2 regions of the Kocuria sp. NPDC057446 genome follow, and region 2 is predicted to be linked to the other one. Evidence: predicted binding sites of a transcription regulator. Region 2 holds the regulator's gene; the other holds the start of a gene.
The links. The regulator HrcA, encoded in region 2, represses chaperone genes, less so after heat shock. The targets are predictions, from matches to a motif close to TTNGCACTCGNNNNNNNCGAGTGCNAA.
Positions count from the first base shown of each region.

Region 1 (12,838 bases), on a different contig from region 2:
TCGGCACGGTGGGGGCCACCGGTGTCCGCGTGACGGGCCCGCACCTGCACTTCGAGACCTGGGTGGACGGACAGGCGGTCGACCCGCAGTCCTTCGACTGGGTCGACGGCATGCGCGTCATCCCCGCCTCCCGCAGCAAGTACTCCCTCGAGGTCCCCGTCCCGGACACGGTCGAGGACCCGGGCGCGAAGCAGGCCGAGGCGGCCGAGAAGGCCAAGGCCGCCGAGAAGGCCAAAGCCGCCGAGAAGGCCGAGGCTGCGGACAGGGGGGACGCGGCGCAGCAGAAGGCGGCGGCCGCGAAGAAGGCTGATGCCGCCAAGAAGGCCGAGGCGGCGAAGAGGACCGAGGCGGCGAAGAAGGCAGATGCCGCCAAGAAGGCCGAGGCGGCGAAGAAGGCCGAGGCGGCGAAGCGAGCAGAGGCCGAGAAGGCCGGGACCGTCAAGCCTCCCGTGCAGCAGACGGAGGCCGCCCCGGCTCCGGCCACCCCGGCCGTCCCGGCTCCTCCGGCTGATCCTGTTGTGCCCGGTCCACAGCCGGCGCCCGTGGAGCCGGCACTGCCTCCCTCAGCTCCCTCAGTTCCCTCCGCTCCCGGCGTGAAGCCCGTGCCCGAGGTGAAGCCCGTGCCCGAGCCCGAGGTGAAGCCCGTGCCCGAGGTGAAGCCCGAGCCCGAGGTGAAGCCCGAGCTCGAACCGGGAGTCGCTCCCCGCGTTCCGGACGCGGAACGGGACACCGACAAGGACGGGACCTTGGACATCGAGGACCCCGACATCGACGACGACGGCACCCCGAACGAGCTGGACGACGACATCGACGGGGACGGGTATCGCAACCACGAGGACCCGGACCTGGACGGCGACGGCCTGCGCAACGAGGACGACCCGGACCGTGACGGGGACGGGATCCCCAACGACCAGGACACGGAGCCGGACCGCCCGGCGCCCCGGGCGGCGTCCGCGCCGGCCACCGGCCCGGCAGGGGCCACCGACCCGGCCGGTCCGGCCGGCCCCGCCGAGGGTGACGGCGCCGGGTCGCCCGCGGGTGCCGAGCCCGCGCCGGCCGCCGGAGCGGACGGGGCGGTCCGCCCCTGAGAGCCCGCCCGTGACGGTGCGCCCCTGACGCCTCGCCCGGAGTTATGCAGGCGTGACGAGGTCATCTGCGGTGCACGGAGCGCGGCGGACTAGAATTTGCCCCCGGGCTGACGATTGTTTCGTGCGGGAGCGGGAGCCATGAGCACCACCGACCACGGTGCGCCGGGCAGCGGGACGACCAGGGCGCTCCAGGAACTCCGGGACCGTCTCGCCGGGGGGCTGATCGAGCCGGGGGACCCCGACTACGACCGGGCCCGCCGCGTCTGGAACGGCCTGATCGACGCCAGGCCCCAGGCCGTCGTGCGGGCCGGGGACCTCCACGACATCGACCTGGCCCTGGCCGCGGCGCACCGCACGCGGCTGCCGCTGGCGGTGCGGGGCGGCGGGCACGGAGTGGCGGGCCACGGCACGGTCGAGGGCGGCCTGGTGCTGGACCTCGGGCGGCTGCGGGGCGTCGTCGTCGATCCCGCGAACCAGCTCGTGAGCGTGGAACCCGGCACCACCGTCGCGGCGCTCGACCGTGCCACGGCCCGGCACGGCCTCGCCGTTCCCGGCGGTCTCGTGGGCTCGGCCGGCGTAGTGGGGCTCACCCTGTGCGGGGGCATGGGCTGGCTGACCCGCAGCAACGGCCTCACCCTCGACAACCTGGACTCCGCCGACGTGGTGACCGCCTCCGGCGACCACCTGCACGCCAGCGAGGAGGAGAACGCCGGGCTGTTCTGGGGGCTGCGCGGGGGCGGAGGCAATCTCGGGGTGGTCTCCTCCTTCACCTTCCGCGCCCGCCGGCTGCCGTCCGCGGTGCTCGTGGGGAGCCTCTACTACCGCAGGGCGCACTGGCGGGGCGCCCTGACCGCCTTCGCCGCCTGGTCCCGGGGTCTGCCGGACGAGATGAACCCCGTCCTCACGTTCGCGATCCCGCCCCCGGGGGCGGGGATGGGCGACGAGCCGGTGCTCACCGTGGGACTCAGCTGGGCCTCCGAGGACCACGCCGCCGGTCTGGACGTCGTCGACGGACTGCGGGAGGAGGTCCCGCCCGACGCCGAGGAGATGGGCTCGACGCCCTGGCCCGCATGGCAGGGGGCCCGGGACGGGCTGTTCCCCAAGGGCTCGCACGGGCACTGGCGGAACCTGCCCTTCTCCCGGCTGGACGACGAGGTCGTCGACGTCCTCGTCGGACTGGCCTCGGGGATCACCTGCCGGGGCGCCGGCATCGACGTCCACCACCTCGAGGGCGCCTTCGGCCGGGTGCCCGAGGAGGCCACCGCGTTCCCCAACCGGTCCGCGCGGTACTGGCTGACGGTCTACGGCGTCCGGCACGACCCCGCCGACGACGAACGGCTCGCCGGCTTCGTGCGGAGCGTGCGCGACGCGATGGAGCAGTTCGCCGAGCCCGGCGAGTACGTCGGCCTCATGGGCCCGGACGACGAGCTCGGGGTCGATCCGGCGGAGGCGGTCCGCCTGGCCTACGGGCGGGAGAAGCACCAGCGGCTCGCCGCCCTGAAGGACCGCTACGATCCCGGCAACCTCTTCCGGCACAACCTCAACGTCCGGCCCGGGCGGCCCTGAGGACGCCGAGGGATTCCTCGTCATGTCCCGGCGAGGTGGACGGCCGCCCTTCCCCGGCCGCGCACCCGGCACTAGGGTCGGCAGTCCAGAGACCCGCGTTCCCGGGAGGCGGCCCGCATGCCGATCTACGAGTACCGGTGCCCGGAGTGCGGGGACTTCGAGGTCCTGCTGGGCATGGGCGCCGCCACGCGCGAGAGCGACTGCCCCGGCTGCGGGTCCACGGCGCGGCGGCTGATGAGCGCGCCGGGGCTCTCCCGGGCCGGGACCCCTGCGGCCCGGCTGATCGAGCGCACCGAGGCCACCGCCGCCGAGCCCGACGTCGTCACGGCCATCCCGCCGGGCTCCCGGCGAGCGCCCCGGACCACCGGCAACCCCCTGCACCGCGGACTTCCCCGCCCCTGAGCGCCACCACCGCAGCACCGCAACCGAGGAGGCACGTCATGCCGGAGCTCATCTTTCCCCTGGACTCGTCCCGGCCGTTCGAGGACCAGCAGCTGGTGGGGCACAACCGGTGGCACCCGGAGATCCCTCCGGTGGCCACCGTGCGTCCGGGGGACACGTTCCGGGTGCACTGCCGGGAGTGGTTCGACGGCGCGATCGTCAACGACGACTCCGCCGAGGACGTCCTCAACGCGCCGCTGACGACCGTGCACAAGCTCTCCGGCCCGTTCGCGGTGCAGGGGGCGAAGCCGGGGGACCTGCTCGTCGTCGACATCCTCGACGTCGGCCCCATCCCGCAGGAGGACTCCGGTCCGCTGGCCGGACAGGGCTGGGGCTACACCGGAGTGTTCGCGCGGTCCAACGGCGGGGGCTTCCTCACCGACCGGTTCCCGGACGCCTACAAGGCGATCTGGGACTTCCGCGGCCAGACCGCGACCTCCCGCCACGTCCCGGAGGTCTCGTTCACCGGCATCGTCCACCCCGGTCTGATGGGCACCGCGCCCTCCGCGGAGCTCCTGGCCCGGTGGAACGCACGCGAAGGAGCGCTCATCGCCACCGATCCGGAACGGGTCCCTCCCCTCGCGCTGCCGCCGGAGCCCCAGGACGCCCTGCTGGGCGGTGTCCCGGACCCCGACGTCGAACGGGTCGCCGCGGAGGCCGCGCGCACCGCGCCGCCCCGGGAGAACGGCGGCAACCAGGACATCAAGAATCTCACCCAGGGCACCCGCGTGTTCTATCCCGTCTTCGTGGACGGCGCGAACTTCTCCGTGGGCGACCTGCACTTCTCCCAGGGCGACGGCGAGATCACGTTCTGCGGCGCCATCGAGATGGGCGGGTTCATCGACTTCCACGTGGACGTCATCAAGGGCGGCATGGAGACCTACGGGGTCACGGAGAACGCGATCTTCCTGCCGGGCCGGACGGACCCGCAGTACAGCGAGTGGATCGCCTTCTCCGGCACCTCGGTGACCCTCGACGGCGAGCAGCGCTACCTCGACTCCCAGCTGTCCTACCAGCGGGCCTGCCTGCACGCGATCGACTACCTCGTGAAGTTCGGGTACTCCCCGGAGCAGGCGTACCTGCTGCTGGGCGCCGCGCCGATCGAGGGCCGGTTCTCGGGAGTGGTGGACATCCCCAACTCCTGCGCCACGGTCTACCTGCCCACCGCGATCTTCGACTTCGACGTCCGGCCCTCCGCGGCGGGGCCGCACCAGGTGGACCCGGGACAGGGTGCGCCGCACGCGTCCGCGTGAGCTCAGCCGGCCCCGAGCGCGAGGTACAGCTCGACCACGGCGGTGGCCACGTCCTGGCCGCACGCCGCGGTGGCGTAGCCGGAGCCCAGGACCGCGACGTGGTGGGCCGTCCCGCCCGTCGCCACCCGCCCCACGCTGTGGGCGTCCCACGCGCCCCCGGCATCCGGCAGCCACCCGTTCTTGACGAGGGAGTCCGACGGTGCGCTCGCGCCCGCGCGCCGGGACCCCACGCCCCACGTCTGGGACGGGTGGCCGGGCCGCATCTGCTCCCGCAGCCAGGCGAGGTCCTCCTCGGGGAGCCAGTCCGCCCCGCGGACCACCGTGCCCAGCACGGCCAGCTGGTCGGAGGCCGTGGTCAGGTTGTGGCCCCAGCCGCCGGAGGATCGGGTCGAGGTGACGCCCATGAGGTCGTAGGTCTCATTGATCTCGCCCTCCATGGCGGAGACCGTGGGACCGAGCGCGCCGTAGAGGGCGGAGGTGGACTCGTTGCCGCTCTCGTGGACGCTGTCGCGGATCAGGGCGCGCTGCTGCTGCGTGAGCCGGCCGCCCCGCTCGGCGGCCAGGCGCATGGTGGTCAGGGCCAGCGGGACCTTCGAGAGGCTCGCCTCCATGCCGGACAGCTCGGGGTGGTGGGCGAAGACCGCGCGGCCCTCGGCGTCCTGGGCCAGCACTCCGATCTCGGCGCCCACAGCCCCGCTCAACCTGTCCAGAGCGGCGGTCAGGGCTCGCCGGTCGTCCTCCGCCGTGGGCCCGTTCGCCACGGGGAAGGACCCGGCGGCCGTCGGACCGCAGGAGGCGGGGACAGCGACCGAGGACGTCCCGGCGACCTCGCCGCCGGGGGCGGCGGGCAGCGCCGACGCGGGCACCGGGACGGAGAGCCCCAGGAGGAGCGCGGCGATCCCCAGGGTGCGAACGGTCCTGCGGTGCCTCGGATGCGATCGGGTCATGACCCCCGTGCTCCCGCACGACGGCGGTCCTGCCGATCTGCGCGGGTCCGCCTCACGCAATGAGTCCCCGGTCCGTCCAGGACGTCGGCAGGTGCCCCCCGGAGGGGAGCAGCACGAGTTCGGCCGAGGGCAGCTGCTCGGCGAGGCAGTGCGCGTGGTCGGCGGGCACCACGTCGTCGTCCTCGGCGTGGACCACGACGATCTCGAGGTCCGCGAGCTTCCGGCCCACGGTGGGGGGCAGGGCGAAGCCCCGCTCGTTCCAGTCCGGGTGCTCCGGGCACCAGCACGGGGCCGCCACGGTCACCACGCGCTGCAGCAGCGTGGGGATCCGGTGGCAGAGGAAGCGCAGGGCCTCGGAGCCGCCGAGGGAGTGGCCGACGATCACCCAGGGCTCGTCCGGGATGGCGCGGACGGCCCGGCCGATCGCCTCCTGCCACTGCTCCGGGTCGGGGTACTCCGGGCTCGGGAGGTCCGGGGCGACGAGGTCGGCGTCGGGCCACTGCCGCCGCAGGGCCTCGACCACCGGGTTCTCACCGGGTCCGGGCTGTGGCCCGGCACCGTGCAGGAAGAGGATGCGCTGGACCATGGGTCACCTCGGGGACGGGGGAGGTGACGGCGGACGCCGCCGCTTCCAGCGTCCCCGCCGTCGCCGCGGGGTGTCAAGAGCCGCGGGCGGCCCCCGCCCCCGGCAGCACGAGCTCCAGGCCCGGCCCCTCGAGCCGGTCCAGGGCCGCCGTGCGACCGGTCAGCAGCAGCAGGAGCGCCTCCATGGTCCCGCGGACCTCGGGGCCGCTGCCGGCCTGCCAGTCGACGTCGGTCGCGGTGAGCTTCACCCCGCGCAGTCTCCGGCGCGCCCGGAACGGGAACGAGACGGACCACACGCGCTCGGCGGCCGCGCGGGCGGCCTCCGGGGGCATGGCGTGCCGGCGGCCCAGGGGCAGGGCGATGTCCTGGGTGTGGACCAGGACGTCCAGCAGCGGGTCCCGGACGCCCGTGCCCGGGGGGTGGCGCCTCGACCCGTCCAGGCGGCGGTAGTCCGCGACGATCTGCTCGACCGGCCGACGGCCGCGGTCCCGCGCGTCCAGGTACACGGCGCGGTTGTAGTCCCCCCGTCCCCGCCACAGGGCGCGGGCGAGATCGGGGAGACCGAACTGGGGTGAGGAGATGACGTGGGCCGCGACGTCCCGCACCGCCCATCCCGGGCACAGGGTGGGGTGGTCCCACTCCTCGGGGCGGAGCGTCTCGAGCAGGTCCGCCAGCGCGGACCGCTCCCGGTGCACGGACTCCCAGATGGCGTCGCGGTCCATGATAATCTCCCCCTGATGGTCAAGGTGCCTGACTAATTTTCCGGCGGGGACCGCCGCGCTGTCAAGGGGTGGAGATGCACGAGGACGCGGGGACGAACACGGGGCTGCTGCTGTACTACCCCTACCGGGACATGGAGATCCGGGTGGTGGAGGCCCTGCACGCCGCCGGCTTCGCGGACCTCTCCTACGCCCAGGCGCGGATCTTCCAGCGGATCGGCCCGGAGGGCACGCGCACGGTGCGGCTGGCGGAGCAGGCGCGGGTCACCAAGCAGACGGCCAGCCTGCTCGTGCAGGCCATGGAGGAGGAGGGGTACGTGGAGCGGCGCCCGGACCCCGCCGACGCCCGGGCCCGGCTGGTGATCGTCGCCGAGCGCGGCCGGGCCGCCCAGGCGGTGGCGGCCGGCGTGGTCGCCGAGGTGGAGGAGCAGTGGCGGCACCGGCTCGGGGCGCGGCGCTACGCCGCGCTGCGCCGGGCGCTCGCCGAGCTGCACGAGGAGCCCGGCGACGCCGGCTCCGCGCCGGTCGACCACGGGCCGCCCGGCTGACCACGGCGCGCGAGCGGTGTGGGCGGGCCTGTGGCACCCCCGCGGACGGCTCGTGGTCGCCCGGTGGCGCGCAGGCGGCGTCAGGACACAATGGGACCATGACCGACGCCGCTGACGCCCCCGCGGAGCCCCGCACCTGCCGCGCCTACTGGACCGTGGAGCCCGGCCGGGGGGAGCTGCGCACCGCCGAGCTGCCCGTCCCGGGCCCGGAGGACGTCCTGGTGCGGGCCCTGCACTCCGGGGTCAGCCGCGGCACCGAGGCGCTCGTCCACCGGGGGCTCGTCCCGGCGCGGGTGCGCGAGCGGATGCGCGCCCCGTTCCAGGAGGGGGACTTCCCGGGGCCGGTGAAGTACGGCTACCTGTCCGTGGGTCTCGTGGAGCAGGGGCCGCAGGAGCTGGTGGGCCGGCGGGTCTTCAGCCTGCACCCCCACCAGGACCGCTACGTGCTCCCGGCCTCCGCGGTGACCCCCGTGCCCGACGGCGTTCCCTCGGGGCGCGCGGTCCTCGCCGGGTCCGTGGAGACGGCCGTCAACGCCCTGTGGGAGGCCGCCCCCCGGTTCGGGGACCGCGTGGCCGTGGTCGGCGCCGGGATGATCGGCGCGTGCGCGGCCGCGCTGCTGGCCCGCTTCCCGCTCGCCCGGCTGCAGCTCGTGGACCCGCAGCCCTCCCGCGGGGAGCTCGCGGCCCGGCTCGGCGTGGAGCACGTGCTGCCGCGGGACGCCGCGGGGGAGTGCGACGTGGTGGTGCACGCGTCCGCCACCGCCGCCGGACTGGCCCGGGGACTCGAGCTGCTCGGCGACGAGGGCGAGCTCATCGAGATGTCCTGGTACGGCGACGAGGAGCCCGCCGTCCCGCTCGGCGCCGACTTCCACGCCCGCCGGCTGCAGATCCGCGCCAGCCAGGTGGGCGCCGTCGCCCCCGCCCGCCGCGCCCGCCGCACGACCGCCGACCGGCTCGCCACCGCGCTGGACGCCCTGCAGGACCCCCGCTTCGACGCCCTGCTTTCCGGGAGCTCGCCCTTCGAGGAGCTGCCCGCCACCATGGCCCGGCTCGCCGGGGACGCCCGGGACGTGCTGTGCCACGTGGTGGACTACGACTGACCACTCCACCGACCCGAGGAGCCCCGTGTTCACCCTGACCGTCCGAGACCACATGATGATCGCCCACAGCCTGCCGGACCCCTTCTTCGGCCCGGCCCAGAACCTGCACGGGGCCACCTACCAGGTGGAGACCACCTGGTCCCGGCCGGTCCTCGACGAGCACGGGGTGGTCATGGACATCGGGGTGGCCGGCGACCTGCTCGCGGGCGTCCTGGACGGGCTGCGCTACCGCAACCTCGACGAGCACCCGGACTTCGCGGGCCGGCTGTCCACCACGGAGGTCCTCGCCCAGTACGTGGCCGAGCGGCTCGCGGCGGGCGCGGCGTCCGTCGAGGGGCTCGAGCGGCTGACCGTGACCCTGCGGGAGACCCCCGACGCCTGGGCCTCCTACACCCTCGAGCTGCCCGTGCTGAGCGAGCGCGGCGGGCCCGACCCCGCCCGGTGAGCACCGTGCGCGCGGGCCTCGACGTGGTGGTGCCCGACGACGCCGGACGGCCCACCGGCGGCTCGCTCTACGACCGCCGGCTCGTGGCCGCGCTGGGCGCACTGGGCCGCCCGGCCCGCCTCGTGCCGGTGGCCGGGGACTGGCCCGCGCCGGACGGCGCCGCCCGGGCGCGGCTGCGCCGGGCACTCGGCGCACCGGCCCCCAGCCGATCGGTGCTCCTCGACGGCCTCGTGGGGTGCGCGGCCCCGGAGGCCGTCGGTCACGCGGTGCGCTCCGGCGTGCCCGTGCACCTGCTCGTGCACCTGCCGCTGCCCGCCGAGACCGGACTGGACCCCGCGGCCGCCGCGGATCTCGCCCGGCGGGAGGCCGCCGCCCTCGCCGCGGCCACCGGTGTGCTGACGCCCAGCGCCTGGGCGGCCCGCGACCTCCTCCGCCGCTACGGCACCGCGGACGCCGCCGTGGCCGAGCCGGGGGTGCAGCGCGGGCCGGTGGCGGCGGGCTCGCGCCCGCCGCGGCTGACCTGCCTGGCGTCCTTGACCCCGCGCAAGAACCAGCTGCTCCTGCTGGAGGCCCTCGCGCCGCTGGCCGGACTCGACTGGACCCTCGACCTCGTGGGCCCCGCGGGCGATGCCGCGCACGTGGACGCGCTGCGCGCCGCGGTCGAGGCCTTCCCCGACCCGGGGCGCGTGCGCTGCCCCGGCCCCCTCGAGGGCGCCGCGCTGGCCCGGCAGTGGGCCCGCACGGACCTGCTGCTGCTGCCCTCGACGGTCGAGACCTACGGCATGGTCGTCACCGAGGCGCTCGCCCAGGGCGTGCCCGCGGTGGTCGCGGCCGGCACCGGCGCGGTCGAGGCCCTCGACGGCACACCGGCGCCCCGGGGCGCGGCCGGCGCCCGCGCCGGGGCCGCGCTCGACCCCGCCGATCCGTCGGCCTGGACCGCAGCGCTGGAGGAGTGGCTGACCGGGCCCGCCCTGCGCGCCCGGTGGCGGAGCGCGGCACTGGCCCGCCGGGAGCGGCTGCGCGGCTGGGAGGACACGGCCCGCGACGTCCTCGCGGCGATCGACCGGCCCCTCGGCCCGTCGGGTTCCCCGGGCGGCGGCGCCGCCGCCGAGCACGCCGCCGCCGAGCACGCCGCCGCCGAGCACGCCACCGTCACGGCCACGGACGGCTCCGCCGATCACGACACCACCACCGACCGCACGAGGAGACCGAGATGACGCACCACCCCGACCCCGACCGTCCCGTCGCCGGTGACTGGCTGGCCCTGCGCGAGCCTGCCGACGCCGCGGCCCGCGAGGACTCCCTTCCCCTGATCACCCGGCTGACCCGGTACTGGGGAGAGCTGCCGCCGGCCGGGAGCGCCGGCGCCGCGGGAGCCGAGCCCGTCGTCGTCGTGGACCTCGGCGCCGGGACGGGCGCGAACCGGACCTGGCTCGCCCGGCACCTCCCCGGCCCCCAGCGCTGGATCCTGGTCGACCACGACCGCGGGCTGCTCGACCAGGCCGTGGCCGCCGCCCGGGAGGAGGGGGCCGACGTCGTGCCCGTCCTGGCCGGGGTCGAGGAGCTCGGCCGGGTGCTCGCGGAGCATCCTGCCGCCCGCCGGCTGGTGGCGTGCTCCGCGCTGCTCGACCTGCTGACGCGGGAGCAGGTCCGCGAGCTCGCCCGGGTGCTCTCCGAGCACGCCGTCCCGGCGCTGCTCGCCCTGACCGTCGACGGCGAGGTCCTGCTCGACCCGCCGCACCACCTGGACCCGTCGGTGCTGGGGGCCTTCGAGGACCACCAGCACCGCGGCGAGCTCGCCGGCACGGACGCCGTGCGGCTGGCCGCCGAGGCCCTCCGGGAGCGCGGCATGGTCGTGGACGTGGTGCCCACCCCCTGGTGGATCTCCGACCAGCCGTGGGCCCGGCCCCTCCTGGAGCGGTTCCTCGCGGACCGGGCGGACGCCGCCGTGGAGCACCGCCCGGACCTCACGGCCGAGGCCCACGCCTGGCTGCGGACCCGTCTGGTGGACTGCGCCCGCGGCCGGCTGCGGGCCACGGTGGGGCATGCGGACGTGCTCGGCCTGCCGCCCGTCAGCTGAGGCCGCGGGCGCCGCGCTCCAGCCACAGGACGTCCCGGCCGAAGGACACCAGCAGCAGGACCAGCGCGAGCACGGTGGCGGCGACGGCCAGCGGCAGCGGGATCGGCGGGACCAGGGCGCCGATCAGGACCCCGCCCTGGATCCCCGCGACCACCCGCCGGTACCTGGAGTAGGGCAGCTCGCGGCGCCAGGGGGGACGCACCCGCAGCCCCAGCAGGAACAGGTAGCGCAGGGCGCCGATCGTCACCACCCAGCACGCCTCCGGCAGGCCGATCCGGGCCGCGACGGCCACCGAGAGGATCAGCAGCAGCGCGGCGTCGACCTCCTGGTCGAACCGCGCCCCGGCGCGCGTGGCGGTGCCGGTGCGCCGCGCCACCCACCCGTCGATCCCGTCGAGCAGCCAGGCCGGCAGCGCGACGGCGAACACGGCCCAGCACCAGGCGTCGACGGGCCGGCCCGCCTCCTGGCCCGGCCCGGCGGCGAGTCCCACGGGCAGGAGCGCGGCGGCCAGGGCGACGAGCACGGAGCGGCCCACGGTGATCCGGTCGGCCGGGCCGTAGGGCTCCCCACTGCGGCGCACGGTGCTGCGCACCACGGCTCCGAGCACGGCGAGCCCCAGCACCCCGGAGGCCACCAGCGCCGGGAGCCCCGCGTCGGTCAGCAGGACGAGCACCGCGAGGGCGCCGGCGAGGGCCGTGAAGGCCAGGACACCGTCCCGGCGCGCCGAGGGACGGGGTGCGGTGGAACGGGCCAGGGGCATGCGGTCGCCTCTCCGCGTCGGGGGTCTTCATCCTGGGCGGGGCCGGCCCGCCGCGTCAATCCGGGCGACGGCGGGCGATGGCTAGACTGCGCCCATGCCCGCCGAGACCCCGCCCGCCCCCCGCCGGCGGCGCGTTCTCCGCGTGCTGCTCGCCGCCGGTCAGGCGACAGCGGGGCTGCTGCTCCTCGCCCTGCTGTTCCGCACGCTGGGCACGGACGCGGTGCGCAGCGCCGTCGGGATCCTGACCCCCGCCACCGTGGTGCTCGCGCTGGGCGCCGGGCTCGTGGCCACCGCGGCCCAGGCCCAGCGCTGGCGGCTCGTGGCCCGCAGCCGCGGCACACCGATCGGCTTCCGGGAGGCCCTGGGCGAGTGCTGGGCGTCCGGGCTCGTCAACCTGCTGCTGCCCGGAGGCGTGACCGGGGACGCGGTGCGGGTGCTGCGCCGCCGCCGGCGCGGGGACAACTGGTCCGGGGCCGGCGGCTCCGTGCTGGGAGAACGGCTGGCCGGGACCTCCGTGCTGCTCGCGGCGGGGACCGTCCCCGCCCTGGCCGTCGGCGGCTGGCTCGCCGCGGGCCTCGGCCTCGGGGCCCTCGCCGTGGGCGCCGCGGCCTGGCGTTCGACGCGCGGCGCCCCGGCGCGGGACCGGGCCGGTGTGTGGGCGCTGTCCGTGCTCGCCTGGGCCTGCTACCAGGGACTGTTCCTGCTCGCCGCCGTGCGCACCGTCCCGGAGGAGTCCCTGGCGCACCTGTGGGGGACCACCGTGCTGGGCCTGGCGGGCATGTCCGTCCCCGTCGGGGTGGGCGGCTGGGGCCCGCGCGAGGGCATCACCACCCTGGCCGCGATGGCCCACGGCCTGCCCGCCGGGACCGGCTTCGCGATCTCGATCGGCTACGGACTGCTCGCCCTGATCTCCGCCCTGCCGGGAGCTCTCGTGCTGCTGCGGTGGCTGGGGCCGGGGTCCCTGCGACCGGACCCGGAAACGCGCCAGGCCAGCGCAGGACACCCGGTCCGCGGCGCAGGCTGAGTGCGGAGGGCCTTGCCCCGTTCCGCGCCCTGGACTGACGTTAACTCGTGCAAACTTCTGCGGGGGCCGACTCATGGGGGGGTGGGCCGACCGACCTGGGGGACCAGACAGGTCATTCTTCCGTGGATCCACACTGTCTTCGAGCACTCGGCGCATCCAGGGCACTCGCCGTGCCGTCGCCGCACTGGCGGTTTCCACCGTCTTCAGGGGACTCGCCGTGGCGGTTCCGGCGCAGGCGGCGCCGCCCTCGGCCCCACCGGCGGGATCTGCAACGGCGTCGTC
Region 1 covers NZ_JBHVDI010000021.1:1,525-14,362, forward strand. Annotated here, with positions in the region: gene ACFU0Y_RS04520 (peptidoglycan DD-metalloendopeptidase family protein) at 1-1,088, shown strand, start outside; gene ACFU0Y_RS04525 (FAD-binding oxidoreductase) at 1,227-2,654, shown strand; gene ACFU0Y_RS04530 (FmdB family zinc ribbon protein) at 2,772-3,056, shown strand; gene fmdA (formamidase) at 3,095-4,348, shown strand; gene ACFU0Y_RS04540 (hypothetical protein) at 4,351-5,295, opposite strand; gene ACFU0Y_RS04545 (RBBP9/YdeN family alpha/beta hydrolase) at 5,348-5,881, opposite strand; gene ACFU0Y_RS04550 (maleylpyruvate isomerase family mycothiol-dependent enzyme) at 5,955-6,602, opposite strand; gene ACFU0Y_RS04555 (MarR family winged helix-turn-helix transcriptional regulator) at 6,677-7,147, shown strand; gene ACFU0Y_RS04560 (zinc-binding alcohol dehydrogenase) at 7,246-8,247, shown strand; gene ACFU0Y_RS04565 (6-pyruvoyl tetrahydropterin synthase family protein) at 8,273-8,692, shown strand; gene ACFU0Y_RS04570 (glycosyltransferase family 4 protein) at 8,689-9,909, shown strand; gene ACFU0Y_RS04575 (class I SAM-dependent methyltransferase) at 9,906-10,772, shown strand; gene ACFU0Y_RS04580 (CDP-alcohol phosphatidyltransferase family protein) at 10,765-11,532, opposite strand; gene ACFU0Y_RS04585 (lysylphosphatidylglycerol synthase domain-containing protein) at 11,627-12,556, shown strand.
Region 1: ACFU0Y_RS04530 (FmdB family zinc ribbon protein) is a predicted target of HrcA. The motif match lies at 2,732-2,758, and genes of this name have one in related genera.

Region 2 (9,810 bases):
CTGGACAGTTGAATCCCCGGCGCAGTCCACCCGCCGGTAGCCCCAGGACCTGCCGGAAGCGTCGTTCTCCCGGAGAAAGGACCGCCCGTGTCACCGCTGGCCGTCAATGCCCCGGTTCCCGCCTCGACCGACCCGTCGATCCTCCGCAACTTCTGCATCATCGCCCACATCGACCACGGCAAGTCGACCCTCGCGGACCGGATGCTGCAGGCCACCGGCGTGGTCACCACGCGGGAGATGAAGGCCCAGTACCTGGACCGGATGGACATCGAGCGCGAGCGCGGGATCACCATCAAGTCCCAGGCGGTGCGGATGCCGTGGAACGTGGCGGGCACGGACTACGCGCTGAACATGATCGACACCCCGGGCCACGTGGACTTCACCTACGAGGTCTCCCGCTCCCTGGCCGCCTGCGAGGGCGCCCTGCTGCTGGTGGACGCCGCGCAGGGCATCGAGGCGCAGACCTTGGCCAACCTGTACCTGGCCATGGAGAACGACCTCACGATCATCCCGGTGCTGAACAAGATCGACCTGCCCGCGGCCCAGCCGGAGAAGTACGCCCAGGAGCTGGGCAACCTCATCGGCGTGGACCCCGGCGACGTGCTGCGCGTCTCCGGCAAGACCGGTGAGGGCGTCGAGGCGCTGCTGGACCGGATCGTGGAGCTCGTGCCCGCCCCGCAGGGCGAGGCGGACGCGCCCTCGCGGGCCATGATCTTCGACTCCGTCTACGACACCTACCGCGGCGTGGTCACCTACGTCCGGGTGGTCGACGGCCGGCTCACCCCGCGCGAGCGGATCCGGATGATGTCCACCGGCGCGCAGCACGAGCTGCTCGAGATCGGCGTCATCTCGCCCGAGCCGAAGCCCACGGAGGGACTGGGCGTGGGGGAGGTGGGCTATCTGATCACCGGCGTCAAGGACGTGCGCCAGTCCCGGGTGGGGGACACCGTGACCAACCACCAGCGGCCGGCCGCCGAGAACCTGGGCGGCTACGAGGACCCCAAGCCCATGGTCTTCTCGGGGCTGTTCCCCATCGACGGCTCCGACTACCCGGTGCTGCGCGACGCCCTCGACAAGCTCCAGCTCAACGACGCCGCTTTGGTCTACGAGCCCGAGAACTCCGCGGCGCTGGGCTTCGGCTTCCGGTGCGGGTTCCTCGGCCTGCTGCACCTCGAGATCGTCCGGGAGCGCCTCGAGCGCGAGTTCAACCTCGACCTGATCTCCACGGCGCCCTCGGTGAGCTACAACGTGACCCTCGAGGACCGCTCCGAGCGGGCGGTCACGAACCCGTCCGAGTTCCCCGAGGGGAAGATCGCCGAGATCCGCGAGCCCATGGTCGCCGCGACGGTCCTCGCCCCGTCCGAGTTCATCGGCGCGATCATGGAGCTGTGCCAGTCCAAGCGCGGTCAGCTCAAGGGCATGGACTACCTCTCCGAGGACCGGGTGGAGCTGCGCTACCGGCTGCCCCTGGCCGAGATCGTCTTCGACTTCTTCGACCAGCTGAAGTCCCGCACCAAGGGCTACGCGTCCCTGGACTGGAAGGCCGAGGGCGAGGAGGCCGCCGACCTGGTCAAGGTGGACATCCTGCTGCAGGGCGAGCCGGTGGACGCCTTCAGCGCGATCACCCACCGGGACAAGGCCTATGCCTACGGGGTGATGATGACCGGCAAGCTGCGCGAGCTCATCCCGCGCCAGCAGTTCGAGGTGCCCATCCAGGCCGCCATCGGCTCCCGGGTGATCGCCCGCGAGAACATCCGGGCGATCCGCAAGGACGTGCTCTCCAAGTGCTACGGCGGCGACATCTCGCGCAAGCGCAAGCTGCTCGAGAAGCAGAAGGAGGGCAAGAAGCGGATGAAGATGGTGGGCCGTGTCGAGGTCCCCCAGGAGGCGTTCGTCGCGGCGCTGTCCTCCGACGAGTCCGGGGCGAAGGACAAGAAGAAGTAGTGGCTCCCGCCCAGCCGGAGGGCCCGCCCGGCCCGCTCGACGGACTGCTGCCGCCCTCCGCCGCGGAGGGCTCCGCCGAGCGCACGCTCAGCCTCTACGTGCACGTGCCGTTCTGCGCGGTCCGGTGCGGGTACTGCGACTTCAACACCTACACGGCCGTGGAGCTGGGTCCCGGGGTGTCCCAGGACGCCTACGCCGCCGACGCCGCGGCGGAGGTCCGCTGGGCGCGCCGGGTGCTGGAGGACTCCGGGGCGGCCCCCCGCCGGTTGCACAGCGTGTTCTTCGGCGGCGGCACCCCGACGCTGCTGCCCGCCGAGGACCTCGCCGCGGTCCTCTCGCAGGCCCGGGAGAGCTTCGGGCTCACCGAGGGCGCGGAGGTGACCACCGAGGCGAACCCGGACTCCGTGACGCCGGAGTCCCTGGCGGTGCTCGCGGAGGCCGGGGTGACCCGGGTGTCCTTCGGCATGCAGTCGGCCGTCCCGCACGTGCTCGCCGTCCTGGACCGCACGCACGACCCCGACAACGTGCCGCGCGCCGTGCGGTGGGCGCGGGAGGCCGGTCTGGGCGTCAGCGTGGACCTCATCCACGGCACCCCGGGGGAGTCCCTGGCCGACTGGGAGCACTCGGTGCGCACGGCGGTGGGCTACGAGCCCGACCACGTCTCCGCGTACGCGCTGATCATCGAGGACGGCACGAAGCTCGCGGCGCGGATGCGGCGCGGGGAGGTCCCCCCGATCGACGAGGACGACCAGGCCGACAAGTACGAGCTCGCGGACCGCCTCCTCGCCGAGGCCGGCTTCGAGTGGTACGAGGTGAGCAACTGGGCCCGGCCCGCCCGCGGCGCGGACGCCGGGGCCCACCGCAGCCGGCACAACCTCGCCTACTGGCGCAACCAGGACTGGTGGGGGATCGGCCCCGGGGCGCACTCGCACGTGGGCGGGACGCGCTGGTGGAACCTGAAGCACCCCGTGCCCTACACGCACCGGGTGCGCGCGGGGCAGTCACCGGCGGCGGGGCGGGAGATCCTCGACGCGGACACCCGGCACGTCGAGCGGGTGATGCTCGAGGCCCGGATCCGGGACGGCCTGCCCGTCACGGCCCTCGACGACGACGGGCGGGCGGCGGTGGGCGGGCTGATCGCCGACGGACTGGTGGAGCCGGCGGCCGCGCTGCGCGGCACGGTGGTGCTCACCCTGCGGGGCCGGCTGCTGGGCGACGCCGTGGTGCGGCGGCTGCTCGCCTGACGGCTCTGCTGGGCACGGGTCCCCGGGAACCGGTGCCCGTCCGGAGACGCTCCGGGAGGACGCCGCGTCAGCCGCGGGCGGAGCGCTGCCGGGACCGCTCGCGGAGCCGCTCGGCGAGCCGGTCGTGGAGGCGGGTGTTGAAGCGGTAGCGGTGCGGCTCCCCGCGGTTGACCCGGACCCCGCCGATCAGGGAGCCGACGGCGAGCAGCAGCCACGCGGCGGCGGCCGCGAGCGCGAAGAGCCACCCGATGAACGGCACCGGGGCGAGCAGGATCCCGGCCACCACCACGAGGGTCGGCAGCAGGGTGAAGTTCATCGCCTCCCGCGACTCCTGCTCGGTGAACGGGCCCCGGCCGCGGAACACGCGGTGGACCAGGAACGAGGGGAGGAAGCCGACGACGCCGCCGAAGTGCGCCACGGTCGCCCACTGGTGGTCCTCGGTGACGGTCAGCGGCTGGGCCACGGGGGAGAGGCCCTCGAACGGGGCCCCGGCGTTCTCGCGGCTCGATCGGGGGTCGGTCTGCACGGGCACGGAGGTCCTTCGGCGGTGGGCCCGCGGCGGCGCCGCGGAGGGTGGGTGGGACACGACCATCCTACCGACCGGTCCGCCGCGCGGGGACCGCCCCCGCGCACGTGTGCCTTTGTGACGATCCGCTGGTCGCCGCCTGTGTGCGGGGTCGGCAGCGGGTCAGGACCCGGGCGCCGTGAGGAAGTCGATGAGCTCCTCGACCCGTCCCAGCAGGGACGGCTCGAGGTCGGCGTAGCTGTCCACGCGGGAGAGGATGTGCTGCCAGGCCCGGCCCAGGTCGCCCGGGGTGCGGTGCGGCCAACCCAGGGCGGCCGCGGTGCCGGTCTTCCAGTCGGTGCCCCGGGGCACCACGGGCCAGGCCCCGACGCCGAGCGTGCGCGGCTTCACCGCCTGCCAGATGTCGACGTACGGGTGGCCGAGCACCAGGACGTTGCCCGCGGCGCCGGGCAGGCGCATCGTCTCCGCGGCGATCCGGGACTCCTTGGAGCCGGCCACGAGGTGGTCGACGAGGATCCCCAGCCGCCGCCCGGGACCCGGCCCGAACTCCCGCACGGCGGCGGGCAGGTCGTCGATGCCGTGCAGCGGCTCCACGACGATGCCCTCGACCGCCAGGTCGTGCCCCCAGACCTTGGCCACCAGCTCGGCGTCGTGGTAGCCCTCGACCCACACGCGGGAGGCCTTGGCGGTGCTCGCGCGCAGCCCCTCGACGGCCACGGAGCCCGAGCGCGTCCGGGAGGGCTTCCGCGCGGCGGGGGCCCGGCGGGGCTCGACGACGACCACGGGCTCGCCCTCGAGCAGGAAGCCCGGTCCCAGGGGGAACGCCTTGACCCGTCCCCGCCGGTCCTCGAGGCCCATCACCCGCATCCCGCCGATGGTCTCCAGGGACACGACGGCGCCGACCCAGCCGGTCGTGACGTCCTCCAGGAGCATCCCCGGGGCGACCGGGACCTCCGCCGACGCCGGCCGGCGTCGGGCCAGGGCGTCGTCGTCGAGGCTGCGCGGCCCCCAGCCGTGCTGGCTCATGGTCGTCCTCCCGGGTCGCGGTGCCGCGCGTCCGGCGCGGATCAGCCGGAAGCGTACCAAACCCGGGGCGGCGACCCGGCCGTCGGACACGGGGGCTACACTGGACGGCGTTAGCACTGTGCCCGCCCGAGTGCCAGGAGTGCGCGGTGGGCGGGAACGAGCCGGGGGAGGAGCGACGTGAACCATCCGAGACGACTGCAGATCCTGCAGGCCATCGTGGAGGACTACGTGCACTTCCGCGAGCCCGTGGGCTCCAAGGCCCTCGTGGACCGGCACCGGCTCGGCGTCTCCTCGGCCACCGTGCGCAACGACATGGCCGCGCTCGAGGAGGAGGGCCTGATCGCGGCCCCCCACACGAGCTCCGGCCGGATCCCCACGGACAAGGGCTACCGCACGTTCGTCGACCAGATCGCGGCCGTCAAGCCGCTCTCGGGCCCCGAGCGGCGGGCCATCCAGCGGCTGCTCGACGACGCCGCCGACATCGACGACGTCATGGAGCGCACCGTGCGGCTGCTCGCGCAGCTGACCCAGCAGGTCGCGGTGGTGCAGTACCCGCACGCATCCGGGGTCACCGTGCGCCACGTCGAGGTCGTCGACCTCGGCGCCGGCCGCGTGCTCGTGGTGCTGATCCCGACCAACGGCCGGGTGGCGCAGCGCGTCGCCGTGCTGCGGGCGCCCCTCGAGGAGTCCCAGCTGCTCGAGCTGCGCGCCCGGGTGCTGGCCGCCGTGGTCGGGCGCTCCCTGACCGCGGTCCCGGACGCCCTCGCGGTGCTGACCGCGTCCACCGCCCCGCCGCTGCAGCCCGCCGCGGCCGCCGTGGCGGAGGCCGTCGGCGCCCTCGCGGCCGGCGGGGCCGAGCACCGGATGGTGATGGCCGGCACGGCCAACCTCGCCCGCGCCACCGGGGACTTCCACCTGAGCATCGGCCCCGTCCTCGAGGCCCTCGAGGAGCAGGTGGTGATGCTCCGGCTGCTCTCCGAGATGGAGCAGGACGCCCGCGGGGTCGCCGTGCGGATCGGCACGGAGAACGCCGAGGGCCCCCTGGCGGAGGCCGCCGTCGTCGCCACCGGGTACGGGCCGCAGTCGAAGGTGGGGGTCGTCGGCCCCATGCGGATGGACTACCCGTCCACGATGGCCGCCGTGCGTGCCGTCGCCCGCTACCTCTCCCGTATCCTCGGGGGCTGAGCCCCCGCGGGCCCCGTCCCCGGGGCCCTCCCGCAGCACCCACCACAGACCTCTCGACAGAACGGACCACGGTGAGCGATCACTACGAGACCCTGGGCGTGTCCCGGGACGCCAGCCAGGAAGAGATCAAGAAGGCCTACCGCAAGAAGGCCCGCCGGCTGCACCCCGACGTCAACCCCGGCCCCGAGGCCGCCGAGGACTTCAAGCGCCTCTCCCACGCCAACGACGTCCTCTCCGACCCGGAGAAGCGGCGCGTCTACGACGCGACCGGCAACGAGAACGGCACCGACACCGGCTTCGGCGGCGGCTTCCCCGGCACGGGCTTCGGCTTCGCCGACATCTTCGACACCTTCTTCCAGGGCGCCGGCGGCCCCGGCTCCGGCCGGCGCGGTCCCGCCTCCCGCACCCGCCAGGGCCAGGACGCCCTGATCAACGTGCGGGTCTCCCTCCGGGACGCGGTCTTCGGCACCGAGAAGAAGATCACCGTGGACACGGCCGTGGTCTGCCCCACGTGCGACGGCTCCTGCTGCCAGGCCGGCACCCAGCCGGAGACCTGCGAGGTCTGCCACGGGGCCGGCCAGGTGCAGCGCCAGGTCCAGTCGATCCTCGGCACCGTGGTCACGGCGGCGCCCTGCGCCACCTGCCAGGGCTTCGGCACGGTCATCAAGCACCCGTGCCACGAGTGCTACGGCGAGGGCCGGGTGCGCGACCGCCGCCCGCTGACCGTCAAGATCCCCGCCGGCGTTTCCACCGGAAACCGGATCCGGCTCTCCGGACAGGGCGAGGCCGGCACCGCCGGAGGGCCGAACGGCGACCTCTACGTGGAGCTCAAGGTCGACCCCGACCCGACGTTCGAGCGCCAGGGCGACGACCTGCACGCCCGCGTCCGGGTGCCCATGACCTCCGCGGCCCTCGGCACCACCGTGACCCTCGAGACCTTCGACGGCGAGCGCGAGGTGCCCGTGGGCCCCGGCACGCAGACCGGCCACACCGTGACCCTGCACGAGCTGGGGGCCACCCGGCTGCGCGGCGGCGGCCGGGGCGAGCTGTTCGTGCACCTGGAGGTCGAGACCCCCACGGGCCTCGACGACGAGCAGCGCGAGCTGCTCGAGCAGCTGTCCCGGCTGCGCGGCGAGGACCAGTCCACCGGCACCACCCTGAACTCCCCGGCCGGCTCCGGCGGGTTCTTCTCCCGGCTCAAGGACCGGTTCTCCGACCTGTGAGCCTGCCGGTCTTCAAGGTCGAGCCGGGCCGGCTGGCCGGCCTCGGGCCGGGGGCGGCCCTCACCGTCACCGGCCCGGAGGCGCGGCACGCCGTCACCGTGCGCCGGCTCGCGCCCGGCGAGCGCCTCGAGCTCGTCGACGGCGCGGGGACCCGGGCCACCGCGGAGCTGCGCGCGGGGGACCGGGACAGCATGGAGGTCGGCGTCGTCGCCGTGACCACCGAGCCCGCCCGCACGCCCCGGCTCGTCCTGGTCCAGGCCCTCGCCAAGGGGGAACGGGACCTCATGGCCGTGGAGACGGCCACCGAGCTGGGGATCGACGCCGTGGTGCCCTGGCAGGCGGACCGCTCGATCGTGCGCTGGAAGAAGGAGCGCGCCGCCAAGAGCCACGAGAAGTGGGTGCACACCGTCGCGGCCGCCGCGAAGCAGTCCCGGCGGGCCGCCTGGCCCGAGGTGCTGCCCCTGTGCACCACCCGGGAGCTGACCCGCCTCCTCGCCGAACCGGGCACCCGCGCCCTGGTGCTGCACGAGGAGGCCCACGAGCCCCTCGCCGGTCTGCCGGGCGTCGCCGGCACCCCGTGGGAGGACACCGGCCGGATCCTGCTGGTCGTCGGTCCCGAGGGCGGCATCGCCCCCGCCGAGCTCGAGGCCCTGGCCGCCGCGGGGGCCCTCCCGGTCCGGCTCGGCCCCGAGGTGCTGCGCAGCTCCACCGCCGGACCGGCCGCGGTGGCGGTGCTCAGCGCGGCCCTCGGCCGCTGGGCGCCCGGGAGCCGCTGAGCCCTCGGCCGGACGGTGCGATCGGCCCGGTCCACTGGGTCGGCCCGCTCGGCCGGGTCAGCCGGGGAGGACCTGCACGTCCTTGTCGTCGCGCACCGTCCCGCCCCCGGCGTCCCGTCCGACGACCGTCACGACGTAGTCGCCCGGCTCCAGGTCGAGCTCCGCCCGGAACCCGGCCGCCCCGTCCTCGCGCGGGACGGCGTCGGCGGGACCGCCCGAGACGCGTTCCCCGTCCGGACCGGTCACCGACCACCGGCTCCCGCGGACGCCGTCCAGGGTCCGGCCGGAGACGGTGAGGGAGCCCTCGGAGCGCTCGTCCTGCCGCGGCTCGTCGAGCCAGACCTGCGCCTCCACGTCCTCGTCGGGCCGGAGCGGGTCGTCGAGGCGCACGGACCCGAAGACCTCCTGGCCGGGCCGGCCGTCCACGAGCACCACCACCTCGGCGTCGGCGCTGCCGGGCAGCAGCCCCGCCGTGACCGCCGCGGCGGTCACCGTGTGCGCGAGCTGCTGGAGGGCGAGCCGGGCCTCCCGCTCCTCGAGGTCCGCGCGGAAGGCCCCGGAGGGCAGGTCCACGGTGATGGTCCCGCCCGGGGACGTCGAGGCGCCCACGCGCTCCACCGGGGACCACAGCGTCCGGTAGTCCGGGTCCTCGGGGGCCGCCCCGGTCATCAGCGAGGCCGCGGCCGAGATGGGGTCCACGGCCGCGGCCGCCTCGGAGGCGTCGCGGAACTCGCGGAACAGCCGCTCCTCGCCGTCCGCGCTGCCCACCCAGTACACGGGCAGCCTCGTCGTGGCCACCCTGCCGTCGGCGGTGCTCGCCGCGGTGGACGAGACGGGGGCCGTGCCCGTCGCGGAGACCGTGGCCCCGGGGCCGGTGTCCGCGCCGGGAGCGCACGCGCCGAGGGCCAGGACGGCCACGGCGGACAGGGCGAGCGCGGGGAGCACGCCGCGGGCGGGCCGGGAACGGGCGGTGGACATGGGGGGACGTGCACCTCGGCTCTCCGGGGTCGGGTGGGGGGCGGTGCCGGCACCGGGGGAGGCCGCACCCGTCCCCCGTCCGGAGGACCGGACCATTCCAGCACAGCGGCCGCGGAGGCCCCCAGCCGAGGAGCCCCCGCGGCCGTGACCGATACCAAATCGCAATGTCCGGCCGGCGACCGCCGGGGCCGGAGGCGCGCGGTACCCTGGGAGCAGGACGAGTCCCGTCCGCCGTCCCCACCACGGCGACCCACGAGAGAGCGAGAGCGCGGCCCCCGCGGCCGGACCCATGACTGAGACGCTGCCCGGCACCACGCACCCCCTGACGGCCCGCACCGTCATCACCTTCCCCGACCGCGAGACGATGGTCCGCTGCCTCGGCTCCGGGGACGACACCCTGCGCCAGGTGGAGACGGCGTTCCCGGGCCTCACGACCAGCCCGCGCGGTCTCGAGCTCGGCATCGAGGGCCCGAGCGGGCCCGTGCAGATCGTCGCGACCCTCTTCGACGAGCTGAAGGTCCTGGCCGGCCGCGAGACCGCGGTGACCCCCCAGGTCATCACGCAGCTGCTCGAGCTGATCGGTCGGGACCTCACCGCCCGCCCCAGCGGCGCCCTGACCCAGAACATCCTCTCCAGCCGCGGCCGCAAGATCCGTCCCAAGACGCTGCACCAGAAGGCCTACGTCGACGCCATCGACGAGCACACCGTGGTCTTCGGCATCGGCCCCGCCGGCACGGGCAAGACCTACCTGGCGATGGCCAAGGCCGTGCAGGCGCTGCAGGCCAAGGAGGTGTCCCGGATCATCCTCACGCGCCCGGCCGTGGAGGCGGGGGAGCGCCTCGGATTCCTGCCCGGGACGCTCAGCGAGAAGATCGACCCGTACCTGCGCCCGCTCTACGACGCCTTGC
Region 2 covers NZ_JBHVDI010000102.1:187-9,996, forward strand. Annotated here, with positions in the region: gene lepA (translation elongation factor 4) at 88-1,944, shown strand; gene hemW (radical SAM family heme chaperone HemW) at 1,944-3,188, shown strand; gene ACFU0Y_RS12450 (DUF4870 domain-containing protein) at 3,256-3,720, opposite strand; gene ACFU0Y_RS12455 (DUF3097 domain-containing protein) at 3,877-4,740, opposite strand; gene hrcA (heat-inducible transcriptional repressor HrcA) at 4,918-5,925, shown strand; gene dnaJ (molecular chaperone DnaJ) at 5,997-7,148, shown strand; gene ACFU0Y_RS12470 (16S rRNA (uracil(1498)-N(3))-methyltransferase) at 7,145-7,924, shown strand; gene ACFU0Y_RS12475 (GerMN domain-containing protein) at 7,982-8,902, opposite strand; gene ACFU0Y_RS12480 (PhoH family protein) at 9,192-9,810, shown strand, end outside.